Linked DNA regions of Actinacidiphila yeochonensis CN732. The protein of the gene in region 2 interacts with the protein of the main gene of each other region in a pairwise test. Links are inferred from orthologs where the notes say so. Each region holds a gene or a part of one and is shown on either strand. Other genes may lie near its edges.

Evidence for each region.
Region 1: the proteins of ctaD (region 2) and BS72_RS17845 interact in binary tests that used the Escherichia coli proteins (3 or more experiments, as listed by UniProt). The link is inferred for Actinacidiphila yeochonensis CN732 from one-to-one orthologs.

The regions. Positions count from the first base shown.
Region 1 is NZ_JQNR01000005.1:1,416,655-1,423,202, forward strand. The notes cover bases 2,376-5,179. They hold BS72_RS17845 (pyridoxal phosphate-dependent aminotransferase), read right to left. Parts: upstream 4,459-5,179; coding sequence 3,292-4,458; downstream 2,376-3,291. Other genes in these bases: BS72_RS17840 (HsdM family class I SAM-dependent methyltransferase), read right to left, coding at 2,376-2,990. Also shown: BS72_RS32465 (restriction endonuclease subunit S), read right to left, coding at 1-1,236; more of BS72_RS17840, read right to left, coding at 1,233-2,375; BS72_RS17855 (DUF2617 family protein), read left to right, coding at 5,853-6,374. UniProt on the Escherichia coli protein: Shows aminotransferase activity with methionine and histidine as substrates, and to a lesser extent also with phenylalanine.
Region 2 is NZ_JQNR01000003.1:366,798-373,541, forward strand. The notes cover bases 2,273-5,272. They hold ctaD (aa3-type cytochrome oxidase subunit I), read right to left. Parts: upstream 4,643-5,272; coding sequence 2,903-4,642; downstream 2,273-2,902. Other genes in these bases: BS72_RS03220 (cytochrome c oxidase subunit 4), read right to left, coding at 2,508-2,906; ctaC (aa3-type cytochrome oxidase subunit II), read right to left, coding at 4,639-5,272. Also shown: ctaE (aa3-type cytochrome oxidase subunit III), read right to left, coding at 1-72; BS72_RS03210 (response regulator transcription factor), read left to right, coding at 249-668; BS72_RS03215 (L,D-transpeptidase), read right to left, coding at 830-2,164; more of ctaC, read right to left, coding at 5,273-5,631. UniProt on the Escherichia coli protein: Cytochrome bo(3) ubiquinol oxidase is the terminal enzyme in the aerobic respiratory chain of E.coli that predominates when cells are grown at high aeration.

The DNA.
Region 1 (6,548 bases), on a different replicon or contig from region 2:
TCGAACGTCGGTCTGACCTGTGACAGCAGCCATGATCATCGCTGACCGGCGTTCCCGGGACAGCTCGATGAACCGCTCAGTCTCCATGATGAGCGTGTCGATTTTCGTGGTCGCATACTTGATCTCAGCCACGATCCCGTGCTGCTGCGCAATCGTTGGAACCGGCACGCGCAGGGACGCGATGATGTCAGAGTTCAGGTTGTCCATCGTTGAGCCAACTGATGCGAGAGCCAGTGCATCGCGGTTGCGTCGGCTGCTAAATACAATAGCCCCGAATTCCGGGTCGAGCAGATTCCGATCGAACCGAACAAGTGCTGAGCCAGTTCCGCAGAGGAATCCGGCTGCCGAAGGCCCTACGACCGCACAACGCCCTAGCTCCCCGCGCCGGGCAGCGACCAAATCACCTTCTGCCAGAGCATGGCGCGCAAGCCGTGCGGCCTTTGCAGCTCCGACCGCGATCCGTGGATCGGGGACTACTTCCCCTGAAACAATATGGGATGGATTGATAATCGGCGTGCCGCCATCCTCGTACTCATCGGATTTCAGCTGACTGCCGAATGGTCCTGTCTGAATCAAGACGGAAACTGCCTTTAGCGGCGTGTGCCAGTCAAGTAGCGCCACGCTCCGTTCTACGACCGACCACCGCCGCTCGCGGAGCATCTCGATCAGCCGCTGCTGCTCTTCGATGAGCGTGTCGATGCGAGCCGTCTCGCGGTCGAGATAGTCGGCGATGGCGGCCTGATCCTCCACTGGCGGCAGCGGGATTGGAATCCTGGCAAGCTTTTCTGCTGTGAGATGCGGCATCGAGACAACATTGGAGTAGGCGCGGATGAAGCCGCTAGCCCGCAGTGCGATCAGGTAGAACGCGATGAAGCGACCGTCAAAGTCTTCAATAGGTCGAAGCCGGTTGATCGAGTTTTGGAATCCCCAGCCAGGAAGATCCTGGTCGACATACGCGGCGCGGCCAAAGCCGCCCTGGCCGCCCTCTACAACGACCACGTCACCCGCGCGGATGCTCAACTGTTTAAGTTCGTCCTCGCCGAACCACATCTCATTTACGTCATCGAGGGCCAACACGCCATTGGGCTGCACATTTGCAGCGCGCATGTAGGAGGCACGCGCGTCATTACCCGAGTCCTTGCTCTGCAACATTTTGCCGAGCGTGACCGTAGCAGCGTTCTTGACCTGGCCTGTCAGCCACCCATCGGGCAATACCTTCCAGAGAGGCCCCGTCACTTCTCCACCTCCCGCAGCAGGTCAAGGATTTTGGCGACCTGCTTCTCCAGGTCAGCGTCAATCTCAGCGAGAGGGCGAGGAGGGCTGTACCTGTAGAAGTGGCGAGTGAAGGGGATCTCGTATCCGGTCTTGGTCTTGGACCAGTCGACCCAGGCGTCCGGAACGTGCGGCTTCACCTCCGCGTTGAAGTACGCCTGGACGACCTCGCGCATCCCTTCCGCGCCAGCAGTCGAGCCGCCGTAGGTGAAGGGCACGTTCTCAGTGTCACGCTTCTTCGAGTCGGACTTCGGGGCGCCCTTGCGGTCGACGACAGGGTTACCCTCCTCGTCGAGCAGGGGGCGTTCGACAGTGACTGTCCAGTAGCCGAAATCGTCGTTGCGCAGAACCTTGGAGAAGTCAGGGTCGGCAGCCTCGAAGTCGGCGTACAACTGCACGACCTCGGCGCGGTCGGCGTCACTGATCTCGCGCCCCTTGGCTCCGAGGTTCTTGCGCATCTTGGTCCAGAACGACGTGCCGTCGATGAGCTGGACCTTGCCCTGGCGGTCGGGGTGCTTGGTGTTGTCGAGGATCCAGATGTATGTGGCGATGCCGGTGTTGAAGAACATGTTGGTCGGCAGTGCGACGATCGCCTCGACCAGGTCACGCTCGATTAGCCACCGGCGGATGTTGGAGGGACCGGACTCAGCGGCACCGTTGAACAGGGGCGAGCCGTTCATGACGATGCCGACGCGACCGCCGCCGTCCTCCGGGGCGCGCATCTTGTGGGCCAGGTGCAGCAGGAAGAGCATCTGGCCGTCGGAGGTTGCGGGGAGGCCCGGTGCGAAGCGGCCGTAGGGGCCAGCAGCGTCGCGCTCTGTTTTGACCGCCTTGGCGTACTGCTTCCAGTCCACTCCGTAGGGCGGGTTGGACATGCAGTAGTCGAACTGGCGGGTCTTGAAGGCGTCCTCAGTGAGGGTGTTCCCGAAGGCGATGTTCGTCGTGTCGTGGCCCTTGGCGAGCAGGTCAGACTTGCAAATGGCGTACGACTGTGGGTTGTACTCCTGGCCGTACAAAGTCAGCCTGGCCCCAGGGTTCTGCGCGAGCAGGTGCTCTTCGGCCAGGGAGAGCATGCCGCCAGTGCCAGCGGTGGGGTCGTAGAGTGACCTCACAATGGCGCCCTCGGGGCGGCTGGCCTCCTCCTCGACGTCCTTCTCCGTGAAGAGCAGGTCCACCAGCAGCCGGATCGCGTCGCGCGGCGTGTAGTGGTCTCCGGAGGTCTCATTCGCGGCCTCGTTGAACTTGCGGATGATGTACTCGAACGCGTCGCCCATGTCCGAGTTGGACACCACGTCGGGATGAAGGTCGACACCGCTGAAGGACTGGACGATCTCGCGCAGGAGTCCAGCCTTCTCCAGGGCCAGGATCTCCTTCTTGAAGTCGAAGTACTCGAACACGTCCACGTCGGCGGAGAACCGGTCGATGTAGTCGGCGAGGTTGTCCGCCAGCCCGTCCGCGTCGGCCAGCAGGTTCGCGAAGCCGTAGTTGGAGGTGTTGTAGAACTGCCGTCCCGTGAGCTTCTTGACCTCGACCTTGAGCCGGTTCGGGTTCTCGTACCGCGTAGCCAGTTCCCGTACCGCGGCTCGGTTTGGCTCGAGCACGCAGTCGAGTCGCCGCAGGATGGTGAACGGGAGGATCACTGTCCCGTACTGATTGGGCCGATAGGGGCCTCGAAGCTGGTCAGCGATCGACCAGATGAAGCGACCGAGCGTGCTCACAGAGTTCCTCACGAGAATCGACTGGCAGTGATGACCACTTTGCCAGAGCTAGCGATCAGCGTCTTATGGTTCAGATGTGGGTCCCGCCCCCGCCTCGCTCCTCCGTGGCATCCAGCTCTGAGGTGAGCTGTTCCGGTGCTGGGCTCCCAGGCATCGCTGGGGACCGTATGGGAACCGACTCGCTCCCGGAGCCCCCGTGAGGCAACGACGGACCCACTCGGTGCAATGCTCTGACCGGCCACAATACTGAGCGTTCGGCTAACGATCTTGGTCGCGACCGCATTCGGCCGGAGGCGCAAGTTCAGGGTGACAAGCGCAGCAAGCGGCTGGCGGCTTTCTGGAGAACGTCTTGCTTCTTGCAGAAGGCGAAGCGGACCTGGGTGCGGCCGGCGTCGGGGTCGTCGTAGAAGACGGAGTTGGGGACGGCGACCACACCACAGCGTTCGGGGAGCGAGCGGCAGAAGGCCAGGGCGTCCTTCTCGCCGAGGGCGGCGATGTCCGTCGTGATGAAGTATGTGCCCTGGGGGCGGTAGACCTCGAAGCCGGCGGTGGTGAGGCCGTCGGCAAGGAGGTCGCGCTTCGTCTGGAGGTCGTCGCGGAAGGCGGTGAAGTACGCGTCCGGGAGGCGGAGGGCCTCCGCGATGGCGTACTGGAAGGGGCCCGAGGCGACGTAGGTGAGGAACTGCTTCGTGGCGCGGACGGCTGCGACGAGGGGGGCGGATCCGGTAACCCAGCCAACCTTCCAACCCGTGAATGAGAAGGTCTTCCCCGCTGAGGAGATGGAGACCGTGCGGTCGTGCATGCCAGGTAGCGAGATCAGGGGGATGTGCTCGCCGTCGAAGACCAGGTGTTCGTAGACCTCGTCGGTGACCACGATGAGGTCGTGCTCCACGGCCAGCTCGGCGATGGACGTCAGCTCGGCGCGGGTGAGGACCATGCCCGTGGGGTTATGGGGAGAGTTGAGGAGTAGAAGGCGGGTGCGGGGAGTGACCACGGAACGGAGGGCGTCGAGATCGGGGCGGAAGTCCGGGGCACGCAGCGTAAGCGGGATCCGTACTCCGCCGGCCATTGCGATGCTCGCGGCGTACGAGTCGTAGAACGGCTCGAACGCGATCACCTCGTCACCCGGCTCCAGCAGCGCCAGCATCGCCGCCGCGATCGCCTCGGTCGCCCCGGCGGTGACCAGCACCTCGCTGTTCGGGTCAAAGTCCAACCCGTAGAAGCGGCGCTGGTGGTCGACAATAGCGGCACGCAACTCCGGAACGCCCATGCCCGGCGGGTACTGGTTTCCGCGGCCGTCCCGGAGCGCCCGCACGGCCGCCTCCCGGATCGCCTCCGGCCCGTCCGTGTCGGGGAAGCCCTGGCCCAGGTTGATCGCACCGGTCGCCAGCGCAAGCGCCGACATCTCCGCGAAGATCGTCGTCCCGAGCCCGTCCAGCCTGCGGTTCAGCAGTGGCCTGCCGCTCATCTCTCCACCGTCCTCAACCCGGGTACCGATCGTCCAGGGACCATCCTGACCGACGCGCGGCAGCACGCCTACGCGGCCAGCGTCCAATAGGTGGGTGAAAACGGCTTGACCCAGCCGACCTTCCAGCCGGTGAAGGAGAAGGTCTTGCCGGCCGAGGAGATGGAGACGGTGCGCTCGCGCATGCCCGGGAGGGAGGCGAGCGGGATGTGCTCGCCGTCGAAGACCAGGTGCTCGTAGACCTCGTCGGTGACGACCAGGAGGTCGCGTTCGACGGCGAGTTCGGCGATGGCCGCCGCCTCGTCGCGGGTAAGGACCATACCGGTCGGGTTGTGGGGGGAGTTGAGCAGCAGCAGGCGGGTGCGCGGGGTGACGAGGGACCGCAGGCGGTCCAGGTCGGGGCGGAAGTCGGGGGCGCGGAGGGTGAGCGGGACACGGACGGCGCCGGCCATGGCGACGCACGCGGCGTAGGAGTCGTAGAAGGGCTCGAACGCGATGACCTCGTCGCCGGGTTCGAGCAGGGCGAGCATGGCCGCGGCGATGGCCTCGGTCGCGCCTGCGGTGACCAGCACCTCGGTGTCGGGGTCGACGTCCACGCCGTAGAAGCGGTGTTGGTGGTCGGCGATCGCGTTCCGCAGCTCGGGGACGCCCGGCCCCGGCGGGTACTGGTTGCCGCGTCCGTCGCGCAGCGCCCGGACCGCGGCCTCGCGGACCGCCTCGGGGCCGTCGGTGTCGGGGAAGCCCTGGCCGAGGTTGATCGCACCGGTCGCCACCGCGAGCGCCGACATCTCCGCGAAGATCGTCGTCCCGAGCCCGTCCAGCCTGCGGTTCAGCAACCCCCTGCCGTCCCTGTCCTCCATGGCCACCGTCCCGCCCCTCGCACGCGTCCGCTCCGTCGGGGACATCCTTCCGCATCGGCTCCACGCCCGACGTCCAACGGACGGCCGACGGCGTCGCGGCGTCGCGGCGGGGCGGTGAAGTGGTCCAGCAGTCCAGCAGTCCAGCAGCCCAGCAGCCCAGCAGCCCAGCAGCCCAGCGGTCCGGCGGCGCGGCAGGGCGGTCGGGCGATGTGGTCGGGCAGGGCGGTCCGAGCCCTGAGGCGGCCGGTTGTCATACGGGAAGCCGGTTGTCATATCGGAACACCTGAACCCGTAAGCCCCCCAAGGGATGGAATGTACGCACAGACGAGTAAAAACGCTGAACCGGGGGCCAGATCCGTGCGAGCGTTGACCTCGGGGCCTCCAGGTCCCGTCTCGAAACCTTCCGGATCTCTTCCGATCCCCCACACCCGTGTCGGCGTGAACCACCGCACCTCCGCCTCCCGACGGCGGGGGCGGCAGGTCTCCTCACCGCGCCGTCGGGTGGTCCCCAGCGTGCCTGCGGAGCTGACTCACCCCATGCTCACCACCCTTGAGACCGCGTACACCGACACCCGGGCCGGCGACCTCGCCTGGTGCCTGGGCAAGGACGCGCTCCCGGCCCTCGCCGTGCTCGGCGTGCGGGTCGGCGACGCCGGCGGGCTGCGGGCGGAGGTGGAGTTAAGGCTGCTCGGCGCCTCCCACCAGGTACTCGTCGAGGCCGGGCAGGGCGGGTGCTCGGAGACGGTGGCCTGCCTTCCGGGCAGGCAGGCACCGCTGCCCCTGGGCGTGGCCCGCCAGGTCGGGCCCTGGGAGTACGAGTTCTCCGCCCGCGTCGAGGAGCTCTCCGCCGCCTCGTTCACCGGACGTGCCCAGGAGCTGCTGGCGCTGGTCGCCGACCACCCGCACGGGCTGGCCGGCACCTTCCCTGGCGACCCGAACGCGTTCACGGCGATGCTGGTGCGGTGTTCGGAGGGCGGCGTGGCCTGGCGGACCTGGCACGCCTACCCGCAGGAGGGGCGGCTGGTGGCGACCCGTACCCGGGTCAGTGTCGCGAGCTGACCGACTCGCGGCGGCCCCGCACGCATATCTGACGGTCAGTGAGATGGCAGTGGTGCGGCATGACGTGACGTTCTGTCAGGTCAGAGCGAGTGGGGGTGCGCCGCGGGTTCGGCGTGTGCCCCCGTTCGTGGGGGGTGCGGGCGGTGTCAGTGACCCCTGGGTGCTGCCGCGCCC
Region 2 (6,744 bases):
GAGGTTCGGCCGGTTGACCGACGGGTGCGCGTGCCCGGTTTCTACTGCTGTTGCTGTCGCCACGTCCGACATTATGTCGGTCGCTTATCCGGCGCTCACTCCGGGGGTCCCCCTTCGGTGTGTCAAGCCCTCCCGGCGACCCGCACGGCCTAGTTGACCGTCCCCCGATCGGGCGACACCTCCTCCGGAGGGCACCTGCGGGAGTAGGCTCCGACCACGTGTGAAACCGTTCACGAGGAGGTCCGACGATGCAGGCTCACGCCACCGTGCTGGTCTACAGCGACGACGCGAACACCCGGGAGCAGGTCCGGCTCGCGGTCGGCACCCGGCCCGCCTCGGACCTGCCGCCCGTGCGGTATCTGGAGTGCGCGACGCTCCCGGCGGTCCTCAGCGAGCTGGCCGAGGGCGGCGTGGACGCCCTGGTGCTGGACGGCGAGGCCACTCCGGCCGGCGGTATGGGGGTGTGCCGCCAGGTGAAGGACGAGGTCTTCAACTGCCCGCCGGTGCTGGTCCTGATCGGGCGCCCGCAGGACTCCTGGCTGGCCACGTGGAGCCGGGCGGACGCCGCGGTCACCCACCCCGTCGACCCGGTGGCCCTCAGCGACACCCTGGCGATCCTCCTGCGCCGCCGTGTGGCCCCCGAGTCCGGGGCCGTCGCCCACCGCTGACGTACTCCCCCGTCCGGGCGCCCACGCTGCCTGCGTGGGCGCCCGTTGTCACCCGTACGGGTGCGTCCGTTCGTCTTCGCGGTACGTCCGCGTGGGGGTCGTCCGCCCTGCGCCGCACCCGTGACCCCGTGCGGCCGTCGCGCCACAGGCCGCTTCGGTGGTTACGCCGTCTGGGGGCTGAGGCGCGCGGAGTCGCCGGGGTCGCTGTCGACCGGGGTGGTCTGGTCCTGCGAGGAGCCGCCCGAGGTGCTGCCCGAGCCGCCGCCGGAGGTGCTGCCCGAGGAGCCGCCGCCGTGCAGCGCGCTGCCCTTCTGCCAGTCGGCCCAGCTGAGGTTCCAGTCGCCGAAGCCGTTGTCGAACGGGGTCATCATCGGGCCCTGGCTGTTGACGACCTGGACGACGTCGCCGAGCTGCACGTGGTCGAAGAACCAGTGCGCGTCGTCGGTGCTCATGCCGGTGCAGCCGTGGCTGACGTTGGCGTAGCCCTGGGAGCCGACCGACCACGGCGCGGCGTGCACGTATTCACCGCTCCATGTCACCCGGGTGGCCCAGTAGACGGGCAGGTCGTAGGAGTCGGAGCTGCCCGCGGCGATGCCGACGGTGGAGCTCTTCATCTGGACGAACGACTCCTTGTCCAGCACCACCTTGATGCCGTTGCGGGTGTCGAAGCCCGGCTTCCCGGTGGTGACGGGGATGGTGCGCACCACCTTGCCGTCGTCCTTGAACGTCATCTGGTCGGTGGAGGCGTCGGTGAGCGCCTCGACGCGGTCGCCGGTGTGGATGGTCAGCGGCTTGTCCACGCCGCCGTAGAGGTTCTTGCCGACCCGCACCCCGCTGAGGGTGCTGCGGGCGGTGATGGCGGCGTGCGCCGGCCAGTAGGTCTTGGGCCGGTAGTGCAGGGTGCGGTCGTCGACCCAGTACCAGGAGCCGGCGTCGGCCTGCGGGGCGCTGCCGACCTGGAGGTGGGACTCCACGACGGCCCGGCTGGCCTGGTCCTTCACGGGGGCGCTCAGCGTCGCGACGATGGGCTCTCCGACGCCGTAGGTGCCGGCGTCGGGGCCGAAGGTGACGTGGAAGCCGGCGGAGGCGCCGGTGGTGTCGAAGCTGAGGGTCTTGCGGCCGGGGTGGCCGCCGTTGTCCTCGGTGCTCACCCGGACGGTGTAATGGGCGCCTGCCGCGAGCGGGCTGGTGGAGCGCCAGCTCTTGCCGTCGGCGCTGAGCTGGCCGCTGACGTACCGGCCGGTGGCGTCGGTCGCGGTGACGTCGGTGATCTGGGAGCCGTCCTTGACGGAGACCGTCAACGGCTTGGCCGGGTCCGCCTTCCCGCCGCTGACGGCGGTGAAGGTGACCTTCGCGGAGGCGGTGTGCGGCTTGTCGGCCAGCGGGTTGCCGTTGCCGCCGCAGGCAGCGAGGCTCGCCGCCAGGGGGGCGGCGATCAGTACGTGGCGCAGGCGTATGAGGCGCAGGGGGCGGGAGCGTTCGCAGAGGTGGTTCATGCGTTCACGCTAAGAACGGCACCGCCTTCCCGCGCGGTGGACGCCTGCAAAACGGTGAGCCCGTCGCGGCCTCGGCCGGGCGGGCGGCGGGCCGCCGGCCGGCGGCTGACGAGCGGCCGGCTGGCGGCCGGCTGGCGAGGCCGCGGGGCGGGCGTTGGGCCACTGGCAAGGGGTCCGCGAGCGGCCGGCCGGCAGCTGTCGGGCCACTGGCAGAGGGCTGCCGGGCGGCGCCGCCGGGCAGCCGAAAGGGCGGGCCCGGACACCGTTGGAAGGTGTCCGGGCCCGCCCGGGGTCGCTCTCCGACCGGCCACGGGCCCCCTGCCGGGGGCGCCGCGGCGCCGGATCACTGCGTACGGTCCTCGCCTCGGTAGTACTCGAAGACCCAGCCGTACACGCCGAACAGGATCACCGGCAGCGCGAAGAACATCAGCCACCAGCCGAAGATGATGCCGAGGAACGCGAGGCTGCCACCGATCGCCAGGGAGAGCGGCTGCCAGCTGTGCGGGCTGAAGAAGCCCAGCTCGCCGGCGTCGTCGGCGATGTCGGCGTCCTCCCGGTCCTGGGCGCCGGTGTCGGCCCGCCGCGCGGTGAACGCGAGGTAGAAGCCGATCATGGTGCACAGGGCGAAGGCCAGGAAGAGCGCCGTGGTACCGGCCGCCTCATGGGACCACAGGCCGTAGACGATCGCCATCACCAGGATGAAGACGGCGAGTCCGATGAACATCTTGCCCTGGACCTTCACGACCGGCCCTCCACATCGTCGGCACCGGTGATCGGCGCGGTGGTGGCACCAGCGGCGGCCAGCGCGTCGATCGCCGCGATCTCCGGGTGGTGCAGGTCGAAGGCCGGGGATTCAGAGCGGATACGCGGCAGCGTGAGGAAGTTGTGCCGCGGCGGCGGGCAGGAGGTCGCCCACTCCAGCGAGCGGCCGTAGCCCCACGGGTCGTCGACCTCGACCTTCTTGCCGTACTTGGCCGTCTTCCACACGTTGTAGAGGAACGGCAGGATCGACAGGCCGAGCAGGAAGGAGCTGATCGTCGACACCGTGTTCAGCGTGGTGAAGCCGTCGGCCGCCAGGTAGTCGGCGTAGCGGCGGGGCATGCCCTCGACGCCGAGCCAGTGCTGGACCAGGAAGGTGCCGTGGAAGCCGATGAACAGCGTCCAGAAGGTGATCTTCCCGAGCCGCTCGTCGAGCATCTTGCCGGTCATCTTCGGCCACCAGAAGTGGAATCCCGCGAACATCGCGAACACCACGGTGCCGAACACCACGTAGTGGAAGTGGGCCACCACGAAGTAGGAGTCGGAGACGTGGAAGTCCAGCGGCGGCGCGGCGAGGATGACACCGGTCAGACCGCCGAAGGTGAAGGTGATCAGGAATCCGATCGCCCACAGCATCGGGGTCTCGAAACTCAGACTTCCCTTCCACATGGTGCCGATCCAGTTGAAGAACTTCACACCGGTCGGTACCGCGATCAGGAAGGTCATGAAGGAGAAGAACGGCAGCAGCACACCGCCGGTGACGTACATGTGGTGCGCCCACACCGTCACCGAAAGGCCGGCGATGGAGATGGTCGCGGCCACCAGGCCGACGTAGCCGAACATCGGCTTGCGCGAGAAGACCGGGATGACCTCGGAAATGATGCCGAAGAACGGCAGCGCGATGATGTACACCTCGGGATGGCCGAAGAACCAGAACAGGTGCTGCCATAGCAGCGCCCCTCCGTTGGCCGCGTCGAAGACGTGTGCCCCGAATTTCCGGTCGGCCTCCAGGCACAGCAGCGCGGCGGCCAGCACCGGGAAGGCGAGCAGCACCAGGACGGCGGTCAGCAGCACGTTCCAGCAGAAGATCGGCATCCGGAACATCGTCATGCCGGGTGCGCGCATGCAGATGATCGTGGTGATGAAGTTGACCGCGCCGAGGATCGTGCCGAAGCCGGACAGCGCCAGACCCATGATCCACATGTCGGCGCCGACGCTCGGCGAGTTCACCGCGCTGGACAGCGGGGAGTAGGCGAACCAGCCGAAGTCCGCCGCGCCCTGCGGGGTGAGGAAGCCGCCGACGGCGATCAGCGAGCCGAACAGGTAGAGCCAGTAGGCGAACATGTTCAGCCGCGGGAACGCCACGTCGGGCGCGCCGATCTGCAGCGGCATGATCCAGTTCGTGAAGCCCGCGAAGAGCGGGGTCGCGAACATCAGGAGCATCACGGTGCCGTGCATCGTGAACGCCTGGTTGAACTGCTCGTTCGACAGGAACTGGTTCCCGGGGCGGGCGAGCTCGGCGCGCATCAGCAGCGCCATGACGCCGCCGATGAGGAAGAAGGCGAACGAGGTGACCAGGTACAGCGTGCCGATGGTCTTGTGGTCCGTGGTGGTGAGCCACGACACCGCGACCGAGCCCGGCTTCCTGGTGCGTGCCGGGATCTCGTCCTCGTAGGAGTCGTCAGCCGGCGCCGGCTGAGGTTCGTTGAGAATGCTCATGTGGTCTTGGGCTCCGAGTTCTTCGCGTTGCCCGTGGTGGCAATGCCCGCCGGCAGGTAGCCGGTCTGACCCTTGGCCGCCAGGTCCTTGAGGTGCTGCTGGTACTGCGCCGGCGTGACCACCTTGACGTTGAAGAGCATGCGCGAGTGGTCGACACCGCACAGCTCAGCGCACTTGCCCTTGAAGTCGCCCAGCTTGTTCGGGGTGACCTGGAAGTCGTTGGTGTGCCCCGGGATGACGTCCATCTTCATCAGGAACGGCACGATCCAGAAGGAGTGGATGACATCGCGGGAGGTGAGCACGAAGCGCACCGACTGACCCTCGGGCAGCCAGAGGGTCGGGCCGGGCAGGCCGGTGTCCGGGTCCTTGCTGGCGGCGGTGCCGACGTCGTAGACGCCCTCGTCGCCCGGCGTGAAGTCCAGCTTGTTGGTCGGGATCTCCGACAGTTCCTTCGGCACCGTGGCACCGGTGGCGGAGTCGCCGTCCACGTTCTCGACGTAGTTGAATCCCCAGCTCCACTGGAAGCCGACCACGTTGACCACGTGCTGCGGCTTCTTGGAGGTGTCGAGCAGCTTGGACTCGTCACGGGCGGTGAAGTAGAAGAGCACCGCGACGATGACGATCGGAACGACCGTGTACAGCGCCTCAAGGGGCATGTTGTACCGCGTCTGCGGAGGGACCTCGACCTTGGTCCGGCTGCGCCGGTGGAAGATCACGCTCCACAGGATCAGGCCCCAGACAAGGATGCCGGTCACGAGTGCGGCGGCCCACGAACCCTGCCAGAGGGAGAGGATGCGGGGTGCCTGTTCCGTGGCCGGGCTGGGCATGCCGAGGCGGGGGTAGTCCTTGTACGAGCAACCTGTGGCGGTTACCAGGACCAGGCCCGCGGCCAGCGCCCGCGGCAGCCATCGCCGCATCGGGCGCCGAGGCATGGGAGTGCCTCCCACGCCCTTCTGGCCGTGGGGGAGGTCGGAGCCGTTGGGACTCACGTAGCGCCTTCCCGAGAGTCTCGTCCGCGCCACCGGGTGTTCCGGCCGTGTATCTGTCTGGTCGGTCTGCCCCAGGCGCGGGCAAATAAGTGTGGATGTTTATGCGGCACAAACCCTACTGGACGCTATTCCGCGTCTCGCGGGGAGGGGGGCCAACGCGCCGGGGCTCACTCCGAAGGGGTGGAATCACGCGCTCCGGGGGCGTTCTGACACGCCGCCCGCACCCGGTACCGGGGTGGCGCGCACCGCCCGCGCGGGGCCGCCCGAGGCGCGGGGTACGGTGCCGACGTGGCCTATTTCGACGCGGCTTCGGCCGCTCCCCTGCACCCGGTGGCCCGTGAGGCGCTGGTCGCCGCGCTGGACGAGGGGTGGGCCGACCCGGCCCGCCTCTACCGCGAGGGGCGGCGCGCGCGGATGCTGCTGGACGCCGCCCGGGAGGCCGCCGCGGACGCGGTGGGCTGCCGGCCGGACGAGTTGACTTTCACTCCTTCGGGGACCCGCGCCCTCCATTCGGCGGTGGCCGGGGCGGCGGCGGGGCGGCGCCGGGCCGGCCACCGGCTGGTGCTGTCGGCGGTGGAGCACTCGGCGGTGCTGCACGCCGCCGAGGCGGTGCCGCAGGGGCGGGTGGAGTTGGTGGGCGTCGACCGGGAGGGGCGGGTGGACGCCGCGGAGTTCGCCGCCGCGCTGACCCCGGACACCGCCCTGGCCGCGCTCCAGTCGGCCAACCACGAGGTGGGGACGGTGCAGCCGGTCGCCGAGGTGGCCGCAGCGTGCCGAGCCGCGGGGGTGCCGCTGCTGGTGGACGCGGCGCAGTCGCTGGCCTGGGGGCCGGTGGAGGGGCCGTGGTCGCTGCTGGCGGCGAGCGCGCACAAGTGGGGCGGTCCGCCGGGGGTGGGGCTGCTGGCGGTGCGCAAGGGCACCCGGTACGCGGCGCAGGAGCCGCCGGACGAACGGGAGTCGGGCCGGGCCCCGGGGTTCCCGAACCTGCCGGCGGTGGTGGCCGCGGCCGTGTCGCTGCGCGCGGTACGGGAGCGGGCCGAGGCGGAGGGGCGGCGGCTCGCGGCGCTGGTCGACCGCATCCGGGCCCGGGTGCCGGAGCTGGTGCCGGACGCG